2 linked regions of the Cupriavidus necator N-1 genome follow. The protein of the gene in region 1 interacts with the protein of each later gene in a pairwise test. Links are inferred from orthologs where the notes say so. Each region holds a gene or a part of one and is shown in the gene's direction. Other genes may lie near its edges.

The links. Proteins that work in one complex are often made in the same cells at the same time.
Region 2: the proteins of CNE_RS15935 (region 1) and ndk interact in binary tests that used the Escherichia coli proteins (3 or more experiments, as listed by UniProt). The link is inferred for Cupriavidus necator N-1 from one-to-one orthologs.

The regions. Positions count from the first base shown.
Region 1 is NC_015726.1:3,398,466-3,404,770, forward strand. The notes cover bases 1,511-4,507. They hold CNE_RS15935 (uracil-DNA glycosylase), read left to right. Parts: upstream 1,511-2,619; coding sequence 2,620-3,396; downstream 3,397-4,507. Other genes in these bases: trpC (indole-3-glycerol phosphate synthase TrpC), read left to right, coding at 1,511-1,955; CNE_RS15930 (CYTH domain-containing protein), read left to right, coding at 1,959-2,588; CNE_RS15940 (acylphosphatase), read right to left, coding at 3,401-3,679; CNE_RS15945 (ABC transporter permease), read left to right, coding at 3,892-4,507. Outside these bases: CNE_RS15915 (aminodeoxychorismate/anthranilate synthase component II), read left to right, coding at 1-52; trpD (anthranilate phosphoribosyltransferase), read left to right, coding at 115-1,140; more of trpC, read left to right, coding at 1,152-1,510; more of CNE_RS15945, read left to right, coding at 4,508-5,643; CNE_RS15950 (ABC transporter ATP-binding protein), read left to right, coding at 5,651-6,305. UniProt on the Escherichia coli protein: Excises uracil residues from the DNA which can arise as a result of misincorporation of dUMP residues by DNA polymerase or due to deamination of cytosine.
Region 2 is NC_015726.1:2,355,133-2,359,746, reverse strand. What follows is about bases 1-2,960. They hold ndk (nucleoside-diphosphate kinase), read left to right. Parts: upstream 1-1,247; coding sequence 1,248-1,673; downstream 1,674-2,960. Other genes in these bases: pilW (type IV pilus biogenesis/stability protein PilW), read left to right, coding at 2,878-2,960; rlmN (23S rRNA (adenine(2503)-C(2))-methyltransferase RlmN), read left to right, coding at 1,727-2,881; CNE_RS11090 (Bax inhibitor-1/YccA family protein), read right to left, coding at 169-873; rlmD (23S rRNA (uracil(1939)-C(5))-methyltransferase RlmD), read left to right, coding at 1-99. Also shown: more of pilW, read left to right, coding at 2,961-3,657; CNE_RS11070 (RodZ domain-containing protein), read left to right, coding at 3,650-4,614. UniProt on the Escherichia coli protein: Major role in the synthesis of nucleoside triphosphates other than ATP. The ATP gamma phosphate is transferred to the NDP beta phosphate via a ping-pong mechanism, using a phosphorylated active-site intermediate.

The DNA.
Region 1 (6,305 bases):
GTCCGAGCATGGCCATGCGCTGCTGGCCAACTTCGTCAAGGCGCCGCGATGAGACTGCTCGATTCCGCACCTTCCAGCCCGCACCACGCCATCCAGACTGTCAACGAGAACGCCATGATCACGCCGCAAGAAGCCCTGACGCGCTGCATCGAGCACCGCGAAATCTTCCATGACGAGATGCTGCACCTGATGCGGCAGATCATGCAGGGGCAGATCTCGCCGGTGATGGCCGCCGCGATCCTGACCGGCCTACGCGTGAAGAAGGAAACCATCGGCGAGATCTCCGCCGCCGCGCAGGTGATGCGCGAGTTCGCCAACAAGGTGCTGGTGGCAGATCGCGAGAACTTCGTCGATATCGTCGGCACCGGCGGCGACGGCTCGCATACCTTCAATATCTCCACCGCATCGATGTTCGTCGCGGCCGCCGCCGGCGCCAAGATCGCCAAGCATGGCAACCGTGGCGTCAGCTCCAAGTCGGGCAGCGCGGACGTGCTGGAAGCGCTGGGCGTGAACATCATGCTGACGCCCGAGCAGGTCGGCCAGTGCATCGAAGAGACCGGCATCGGCTTCATGTTCGCGCCCACGCACCACCCGGCGATGAAGAACGTCGCCCCGATCCGCAAGGAGATGGGCGTGCGCACCATCTTCAATATCCTGGGCCCGCTGACCAATCCGGCCGACGCGCCCAACATCCTGATGGGCGTGTTCCACCCCGACCTGGTCGGCATCCAGGTGCGCGTGATGCAGCGCCTGGGCGCGAAGCACGCCATCGTCGTGTACGGCAAGGACGGCATGGACGAGGTCTCGCTGGGCGCCGCCACGCTGGTGGGCGAACTGAAGGACGGCGAAGTGCGCGAGTATGAGATCCACCCCGAGGACTTCGGCCTGCAGATGATCTCCAATCGCGGCCTGAAGGTGGCCGATGCGATGGAGTCGAAGGAAATGCTGCTTGAAGCGCTGACCAACGTGCCGGGCACCCCGCGCGAGATCGTGTCGCTGAACGCTGGCACCGCGCTGTATGCCGCCAACGTGGCCGACTCCGTCGAAGACGGCATCCGCCGCGCGCGCGAGGCGATTGCCAGCGGCGCGGCGCGCGAGAAGCTCGACCAGTTCGTGCGCGCCACCCAGCAGTTCAAGTAAGAGACGCGAATATGTCCGACATCCTGCAAAAGATCCTGGCCGTGAAGGCCGACGAAGTCGCCGCCGCACGCAAGAAGCGCGACCTGCCCAGCCTGCGCGCCGAGGCCGAAAGCCTGCGCACTGAGCCAGGCCTGGCACCGCGCGGCTTTGAGCGCGCGCTGCGCGAGAAGATCGCCGCTGGCCAGGCCGGCGTGATCGCCGAGGTCAAGAAGGCATCGCCGTCCAAGGGCGTGCTGCGCGAGCACTTCGTGCCCGAGGCGATTGCCGAAAGCTACGCCAGCCATGGCGCTGCCTGTTTATCGGTGCTGACCGACGTGAACTTCTTCCAGGGACACGCCGACTACCTGAAGCGCGCCCGCGGCGCCTGTCCGCTACCGGCCCTGCGCAAGGACTTCATGGTCGACCTGTACCAGGTCTATGAAGCGCGCACCTGGGGCGCCGACTGCATCCTGCTGATCGTCGCCGCGCTGGACCCGGGCCTGATGGCCGACCTGGAAGCCTGTGCGCTCGAGCTCGGCATGGATGTGCTGGTGGAAGTGCACGGCGACGACGAGCTCGATGCGGCGCTGCGCCTGAAGACTCCGCTGCTCGGCGTGAACAACCGCAACCTGCGCACCTTCGAGGTGTCGCTGGACAACACCCTGGACCTGCTGCCGCACATGCCGGCCGACAAGCTGGTGGTGACCGAGTCCGGCATCCTCGGCCCGGCAGATGTGAAGCGCATGCGCGATGCCAACGTGCATGCCTTCCTGGTGGGTGAGGCGTTCATGCGGGCGCCGGATCCGGGCGTAGAGCTGGCGCGGCTGTTTGCCTGAGCCATGGCCCAGGAAATCGAACTCAAGCTGACCGTCCCCGACGACGCGCTGGCCCCGCTGGCCGCCTGGCTCGACGCCAACGGCGCCCCGCAGGGCGAAGCCACGCTGCTCAACGTCTACCTCGACACCCCGGAACGCGACCTGGCGCAGGCGCGCGCCGCGCTGCGGTTGCGCCGCAAGGGCGAGCAATGGCTGCAGACACTGAAGACCGCCGGCAGCAGCCAGGGCGGCCTGGCCACGCGTCATGAATGGGAGGCAGAGATCGCCGGCGAGACCATCGAGCTGCAAACCTTCCCCGCGGAAGCGCAAACCGTGCTCGCGCCACTGATCGGCCGGCTGGTGCCGGTGTTCCGCACCGACTTCGTCCGCCGCACCTGGCTGGTCACGCAGGACGGCGCGCGCATCGAGGCCGCGCTCGACTCCGGCACCATCACCGCGCCGGCCGCCACCGCGCAGGAACCCATCCAGGAACTCGAACTGGAATGGCTCGACGGCGACGCCGCGCACGCGACCAATGCCCTGCGCGCCTTTGCCGCGCGGCTGACCACCGTTGGCGCGCTTGCACCCTCGGACCTCAGCAAAGCCGCCCGCGGCTACCGCCTGGCGGGAATCACCGAAGGCAAGGCCTCATAATCGCGGTTTTCCCGCCAAGCTTTCCTCACGCATGCAAGCTGATCTCTTCGCCGCCGAAGCCCCCCGCGCCCCCGGCGAACCGTCCCCTGCGGCCAGCCTGCAGGTCCAGGCCGACGCCCTGCCCGCCGCCTGGCGCACATTGATGGACCCGTGCATCCGCGTGCCGGCGTGGCAGGAACTGGCCGCCTTTGTCGACGGCGAACGTGCCGCTGGCAAGGCGGTGTTCCCGCACCATGTCTTCCACGCGCTGCACCTGACCCCGCCCGACGCGGTCAAGGTGGTGATCCTGGGCCAGGATCCCTACCACGGCACCGGTACGGTCGGCGGCGTGGAGCTGCCGCAGGCGCACGGGCTGGCGTTCTCGGTGCCGGAGGGCATCAAGGTGCCCCCCAGCCTGCGCAACATCTTCAAGGAAATCGCAGCCGAGTTCGGCGCCAACGGCAACGGCGCGCCGCGCACCTCCGGCAACTTGGAAGGCTGGGCGCGCCAGGGCGTGCTGCTGCTCAACACCGTGCTGACGGTGGAACAGGGCCAGGCCGCCAGCCACGCGCGGCGCGGCTGGGAAGCCGTCACCGATTGCCTGATCCAGAACCTCGCCGCCAGCCGCCCGAATCTTGTGTTCATGCTGTGGGGCAGCCACGCGCAGGCCAAGAAGCCGCTGCTGGGCGCCGGCCACTGCGTGCTGGAAGCGCCGCATCCGTCGCCGCTGTCGGCGCACCGGGGCTTCCTGGGCTGCGGGCATTTCCGCGAGGCCAACCGCTGGCTGGAAGCGAACGGCCGCACGCCGGTCGACTGGACCGCCGCCTAGTCCATCAGATCGTCGGCCGGAACTCGAAGCCGCCAAACTCCCCTTCCCCAGGCCCGACCTCGACCAGCGTCACCTGCGCCGCCGGCGGGCCCTGTTCCATCCACGCCTGCAGGGCTTCGAGCTGCTTGACCGTGCCGTGCGCCATCACCTCGACGGTGCCGTCGATCCGGTTGCGCACCCAGCCGCCAAGCCCCAGGTCGTCCGCCGCGTCGGCGCAGGCGGCGCGGTAGCCCACGCCCTGCACGCGCCCATGCGCGACCAGGCGCCAGGTTTCCTTCTTCATGGCTTTTCCCTTTGAGCGCACGTCGGCAGCGTGCGCGATCTGTCATCCACACCAAGTAAACTAGACCGCCATGCCGGGCGTTACAAAGGGATGCGCGCCGCCCGGCGTGAAGCCGGCGGCATGCGGGCTTTGCCATTGTCCGCCGGGGCCGCGATCCAGGGCCGGGTTACAAGCCCTGCCATCCAAGCTCGATACAAGCCCGAGAAGCGCCCATGATGCCACCCGCCGACCGCCGCGCGGCCCAACCCGCCCCTGGCTTTGACAGCCAGCTGCTGCGCGCGCCGCCCAACCGCTTCGACCTCGCGCTGCTGCCGATCATCCTGGCCGTGATCGTGATGGTCGCGTTCGCCGCGCAGCAGATGAACGCCCCGTTCCAGCCCGACCAGCAGCTGGCGGTGCACCTGGACGTGGCCTACCTGCCCTACTACCTGATGCGCACCAGCATCCGCATGCTGGCGGCGCTGGCGGCGTCGCTGCTGTTCTCGCTGGCCTTCGCCGCGCTGGCGTCCAAGAGCCGCACGGCCGAGAAGGTGCTGGTGCCGGCGCTGGACATCCTGCAGTCGATCCCGGTGCTGGGCTTCCTGTCGATCACCGTGACCGGCTTTATCGCCCTCTTTCCCGGCAATATCGCAGGGGTGGAGTGTGCGGCGATCTTCGCCATCTTCACCTCGCAGGCGTGGAACATGGCGTTCAGCCTGTACCAGTCGTTCCGCACCATCCCGGGCGATTTGCTGGAAGCGGCGGCCATGTTCCGGCTGTCGCCGTGGCAGCGCTTCTGGCGGCTGGAAGTGCCGTTCGCCATGCCGGGGCTGCTGTGGAACATGATGATGTCGATGTCCGGTGGCTGGTTCTTCGTGGTGGCGTCCGAGGCTATCTCGGTATCCGGCCACGATATCCGCCTGCCCGGCATCGGCTCCTATATCGCGCTGGCGATCCAGCAGCAGGACCTGGCCGCGATCGGCTGGGCGATCCTGGCGATGCTGGTGGGCATCCTGCTGTACGACCAGCTGCTGTTCCGCCCGCTGGTGGCATGGGCCGACCGCTTCCACTTCGAGACGCTGGCGCAGGACAAGCTGCCGCAGTCGTGGCTGCTGGACCTGCTGCGCCGCTCGGCGTGGGTGGGTGCACTGCTGGCGCAGACGGCGGCGCTGGCCGGACGCACGCTGGCGTGGGGCGCGCGCCGCGGGCAGGCCCCGGCGCAGCCGGACAATCCGCGGCGCGCGCTGTGGCTCGGCCGGCTGCGCGACGCCGTGATCGTGCTGGTGGCATTGGCCGCATTGCTGCGCGTGGGCTACTTCGTGCACAGCGAAGTGGGCTGGGCCGAGGTCGGGCATGTGCTGTGGCTCGGCACGATTACGATGGTGCGCGTGGTGGTGCTGATCGCGCTGGCGGCGCTGGTGTGGGTGCCGATCGGCATCCGCATCGGCCTGAACCCGGAGCTGGCGCGCATTGCCCAGCCGATTGCGCAGTTCCTGGCCGCCTTCCCGGCCAACCTGATGTTCCCGCTGGCGGTGATGCTGATCGTGCGCTTCGGACTGAACCCGGAGATCTGGCTGAGCCCGCTGCTGATCTTCGGAACGCAGTGGTACATCCTGTTCAATGTGGTCGCTGGGGCTTCCGGCATTCCCACCGAACTGAAGCTCGCCGCGCGCAACTTTGGCCTGCGTGGCTGGCTGCTGTGGAAGCGCTTCCTGATCCCCGCAGTCTTTCCCAGCCTGCTGACCGGGCTGGTGACGGCCGCCGGCGGCTCATGGAACGCGAGCATCGTGTCCGAGTACGTGACCTGGGGCGACCGCACCATCGTCGCCACCGGGCTCGGCAGCTATATCGCCGAGACCACCGCGCGCGGCGACTTCCCGCGCATTGCGCTGGGCATCGGCGTGATGGCGCTGTTTGTGGTCGGCTTCAACCGGCTGCTGTGGAACCGCCTGTATCAACTCGCGCAAGAGCGCACCCGCTTGTAAGGCAACGATGGCCGAGAACATTGCATCCACCGCCGCCCCCGCCGTGATCGAGCTGCGCGGCGTCGGCAAGATCTTCCGCACCGCCAGCCAGAGCGACCGCGCCGTGCTCGAAGGCGTGGACCTGACGCTGCGCGAGGGCGAGATCGTCGCCATGCTGGGCAAGTCCGGCTCGGGCAAGTCCACGCTGTTGCGCATCATGGCCGGGCTGGTCGGCGCCGACCGCGGCGAGGTGCACTTTCGCGGCGAACGGCTGGCCGGCACCGCCGAGGGCATCGCCATGGTGTTCCAGTCGTTCGCGCTGTTCCCGTGGCTGACGGTGCAGCAGAACGTCGAGCTGGGGCTCGAAGCCCAGGGCGTGCCCAGGGCCGAGCGCGAGCGCCGCGCCGAGGCCGCGATCGACATGATCGGGCTGGCCGGCTTCAACAGCGCGCTGCCGCGCGAGCTGTCGGGCGGCATGCGCCAGCGCGTGGGCATTGCGCGCGCGCTGGTGACCGAGCCGGACCTGTTGCTGATGGACGAAGCCTTCTCGGCCCTGGACGTGCTGACCGGCGAGACCCTGCGCGACGAGATGCTGGCGCTGTGGGAAAGCGGCCGTGCCAATATCAGGAGCATCCTGATCGTCTCGCACAATATCGAAGAGGCGGTGATGATGGCCGACCGCA
Region 2 (4,614 bases), 1.0 Mb from region 1 along the record:
GTGCACGAGGCGGGCTACCGGCTCGCTGGCGCGGGCGTGGTCAACATGTTCCCGCATACCTCGCACGTGGAGTCGATCGCGGTGTTCGATCGCGGCTGATCGCGGCGGGCGCACCAAAGAAAAACCGGCCATCAGGCCGGTTTTTTCATGCTGCAGGGGAGGTTGCCGTCAGTCGCGGCTGCCGCCGAAGATGCCCAGCAGCGCCAGCAGGTTGACGAAGACGTTGTACACGTCCAGGTAGATCGCCAGCGTGGCGGTGATGTAGTTGGTTTCGCCGCCGTTCACCACGCGCTGCACATCGAACAGGATGTACGCCGAGAAGATGCCGATGGCGATCACCGACACCGTGATCATCAGCGAGGGCAGTTGCAGCCAGATATTGGCGACGCTGGCCAGGATCAGCAGGACCACGCCGACGAACAGGAATTTGCCCAGGCCGGAGAAATCACGCTTGCTGACCGTGGCGATGGTGGCCATCGTGCCGAACACCGCCGCCGTGCCGCCAAAGGCATACATGATCAGCGCCGGCCCGTTCGAGAACTGCAGCGTCGCGCCGATCAGGCGCGACAGCATCAGGCCCATGAAGAAGGTGAAGGCCAGTAGCAGAACCACGCCCATGCTGCTGTTCTTGGTCTTCTCGATGCCGTAGAAGAACCCGAACGCGATGCCCAGGAACAGGATCAGCGACAGGCCGGGGCTGCCCGCCATGAAGCTGAAGCCGGTGGCCACGCCGATCCACGCGCCGAGCACGGTGGGGATCATCGAGAGGGCCAGCAGCCAGTAAGTGTTGCGCAAGACCCGGTTGCGAACGACGACGTCAGTGACGGTCGACGCACTGTTGCCGAAACCGTAGGTGTTCAGCTTGTTATCCATGGTGACTCCTGTCTCAAAACGGTGAGGCGCCGGGGCTGCGAGGCTTCGGATGCGAAGATTCGTATGGAACCCGGACGGAACCATCGTCAATGTGGCACCTGGGAGATCGAATTGCAAGGGCGGGGTAACCCAGGAGTCACCTCGCACATGCTTCGCGCCCGTTCGGTGCCGCTCACATTGGATGTTAGCCGGGGCGGCGTGTTCCTGGCATGACAAGGTTGTAATGTGCCCTTTGATCTACTTGGTGCCGGGTTGTGCGGCAAGGGTGGCTCGACACACGCCAGAGCAGGGAAGACCCTCGAAAGGGTCATAGTCTTCGTGCTAGAATCCCATGTTTAATCCATTTGTAACCCCTTCATTTTTCGGAGTTTTTCATGGCGATCGAACGCACCCTGTCGATTATCAAGCCGGATGCCGTGGCCAAGAACGTGATTGGCCAGATCTACGCCCGTTTCGAGGCCGCCGGCCTGAAGATCGTTGCTGCCAAGATGGTGCACCTGTCGCGCGGCGAAGCCGAGCAGTTCTACGCTGTCCACAAGGAGCGTCCGTTCTTCAAGGACCTGGTGGACTTCATGATTTCCGGCCCGGTCATTATCCAGGCCCTGGAAGGCGAGAACGCCATCGCCAAGCACCGCGACCTGATGGGCGCCACCGACCCGAAGAAGGCCGAGAAGGGCACCATCCGTGCCGATTTCGCCGACAGCATCGACGCCAACGCCGTGCACGGCTCGGACGCTGCTGAAACGGCTGCCGTGGAAGTGGCATTCTTCTTCCCGGGCATGAACGTCTACAGCCGCTGATTGTCCGGCGCTGCTGCCAGGACTAGACTGACACCGAAGCTGAGTTTGCCGTCATGAACGCTCTCGTCAACCTGCTCGACCTCGACGCGGACGCGCTCACCGCTTATTGCGGCGAGCTCGGCGAGAAGCCGTTCCGTGCGCGGCAACTGCAACGCTGGATCCACCACTACGGTGCCAGCCGCTTCGACGCCATGTCGGATCTCGCCAAGTCGCTGCGCGAAAAGCTCGCGACGCGGGCCGAGATCCGCGCGCCTGCCGCCATCACCGACAACCTGTCGGCCGACGGCACGCGCAAGTGGCTGCTCGACGTCGGCCAGGGCAACGCGGTGGAAACGGTCTACATCCCCGAGGAAACGCGTGGCACGCTGTGCGTTTCCTCGCAGGCAGGATGCGCCGTCAACTGCCGGTTCTGTTCCACCGGCAAGCAAGGTTTTTCGCGCAACCTCAGCACCGGTGAAATCATCGGCCAGCTGTGGATGGCAGAGTTCGCCATGCGCGAACAACTGGGCCGCGGCCCCAAGGATGACCGCGTCATCTCCAACGTGGTGATGATGGGCATGGGCGAGCCGCTGCTGAACTACGACGCCGTCGTGCCGGCAATGCGCCTGATGCTCGACGACAACGCATACGGCCTGTCGCGCCGCCGCGTGACGCTGTCCACCTCCGGCGTGGTGCCGATGATGGACCGGCTGTCCAAGGATCTCCCGGTGGCTCTCGCCGTGTCGCTGCACGCGTCCAACGACGCCCTGCGCGACGTGCTGGTGCCGCTGAACAAGAAGTACCCGCTGGCCGAACTGATGGCGGCATGCCGCCGCTACCTGGAATTCGCGCCGCGCGATTTCATTACTTTCGAATACTGCATGCTGGATGGCGTCAACGACGGCGTCGAGCATGCGCGGGAACTGCTGAAGCTTGTGGCCGACGTGCCGTGCAAGTTCAACCTGATCCCGTTCAATCCGTTCCCCGAATCGGGCCTGAAGCGTTCCAACAACGATCAGATCCGGCGCTTTGCGCAGGTGCTGATGGATGCAGGCATCGTGACCACCATCCGCAAGACCCGCGGCGACGATATCGACGCCGCCTGCGGCCAGTTGGCCGGGGAAGTCAAGGACCGCACCCGCCTGGCCGAGCGCGGCAAGTTCGGCAAGATCACGCCACTGGTGCCGGTCACTGCTTCCGGCCAGCCTCGGGAGGTTCGCCCTGCATGATCCGTCTGATCGCTGCGGCCCTGCTGGGGCTGCTGATGTTGTCCGGCTGCCAGTTGCCGCATGCGCCGGCGCAGGATCCCCAGACCGCTTCCGACCAGACCGATGCAAGGCGCCGCGCCGGCATCCGGCTGCAGCTGGCCACCAACTATCTGGAGGCCGGCCAGAACACGGTCGCCCTTGACGAGATCAAGCAGGCCATTGCCATCGATCCGGCGCTCGCCGACGCCTACCATGTGCGCGCGCTGATCTACATGAATATGAATGAGCGGACGCTGGCTGATGACAGCTTCCGCACGGCAGTGTCGATGCGTGCCAACGACGGCGACCTGCTCAACAACTACGGCTGGTTCCTGTGCCAGGAAGGGCGCTACGGCGAGGCCGTGCCGATGCTGCAGCGCGCGATGTCGGCGCCGTCCGCAGGCGGCCCCGCCAAGCCGCTGATCAGCCTGGGTGCGTGCGAGCTGCGCCAGGGCCACAGCGCCGAAGCGGAAAAGAACCTGAAGGCCGCGCTCGGCTACGACCGCAACAACCCGGTGGCCAACACCAACCTCGCGCTGGTTTTCTACCGGCGCGGCGACTTCGCGCAGGCCCGGCAGTATGTCCAGCGCGTCAACAGCAGCCAATTTGTCAATGCGCAATCCCTCTGGCTGGGAGCGCGCATTGCCCACCGTCAGGGCGACAGCCGCACGCAGGATGCGCTTGGGGCGCAACTGCGCAGCCGCTTCCCCGACTCGCGTGAGTTGACCGCCTACGAACAAGGAGCATGGGATGAGTGAGCACGACCGCGCCGCAGGCCAGGCCGTACCGACGCAACAAGTCGGCGGGGGCGCGCACGAAGGAGAACGCGAAGCCGCCGCACGCGAGATCGGCGCAGCGCTGGCGCGCGAGCGCGAGGCGCAGCGGATGTCGGTGGAAGACGTCAGCGCACGGCTGAAGGTGGCTGCAGGCAAGCTACGCGCGATCGAGGCCGGCAACCTGCAGGCACTGCCCGACGTGACCTTCGCCAAGGGCGTGATGCGTGCCTATGCCCGCATGCTGCATGTCGACATCGACCCGCTGCTGGCACGCTTCCAGCCGCGCCCGGTGGCGCAGGTGGCGGAAATTGCCCGGCAGCGCGAGGGTGGCATCAATGCGGCCTTCGACGACCGCAACCGCTTCCGCTCGGGCGGCAGCGGCGGCCGCTGGGTCTGGCTGGCGCTGGTGGCCGTGTTGGTGGCCGCGGGCGGCTGGTTCGGGCTTGACCATATCCGCGCATGGATCGAAGCGCGCAGCAGCGCTGCCGAGACCGTAACGGCTGAAGCGCCTGCCGTGATCCAGAGCACGGAAGCCGGCACCGTGACGGCGGCGCTGCCGCCGGTCATGGCCGCCAGCGACTCGCCGGCGCCGTCTGCCGAAACCGCTCCGGCCAGTGCCGCGGCAGCCCCCGCGGCTGCGGTGTTGCCCGCAGCCGCCGCCGCTTCCGCGCCTGCCGCTGCCACGGCACCGGCTGCGCCAGCAGGCGAGGGCGAACTGCAGATCCGCTTTGCCGCCGATACCTGGTATGAGATCCGGGACAATAGCGGCAAGATCGTCATGGGCGGTACCGCCAAGGCTGGCCAGGCCATGGCCGGTGGCGGCACGGCCCCGTACAAGGTGGTGATCGGCAACGTCAAGGGCGTCGAGTCGCTGACGCGCAATGGCACGCCGGTCGACCTGAAGGCAGCCAACCGCAACAACGTGGCGCGCCTGACGCT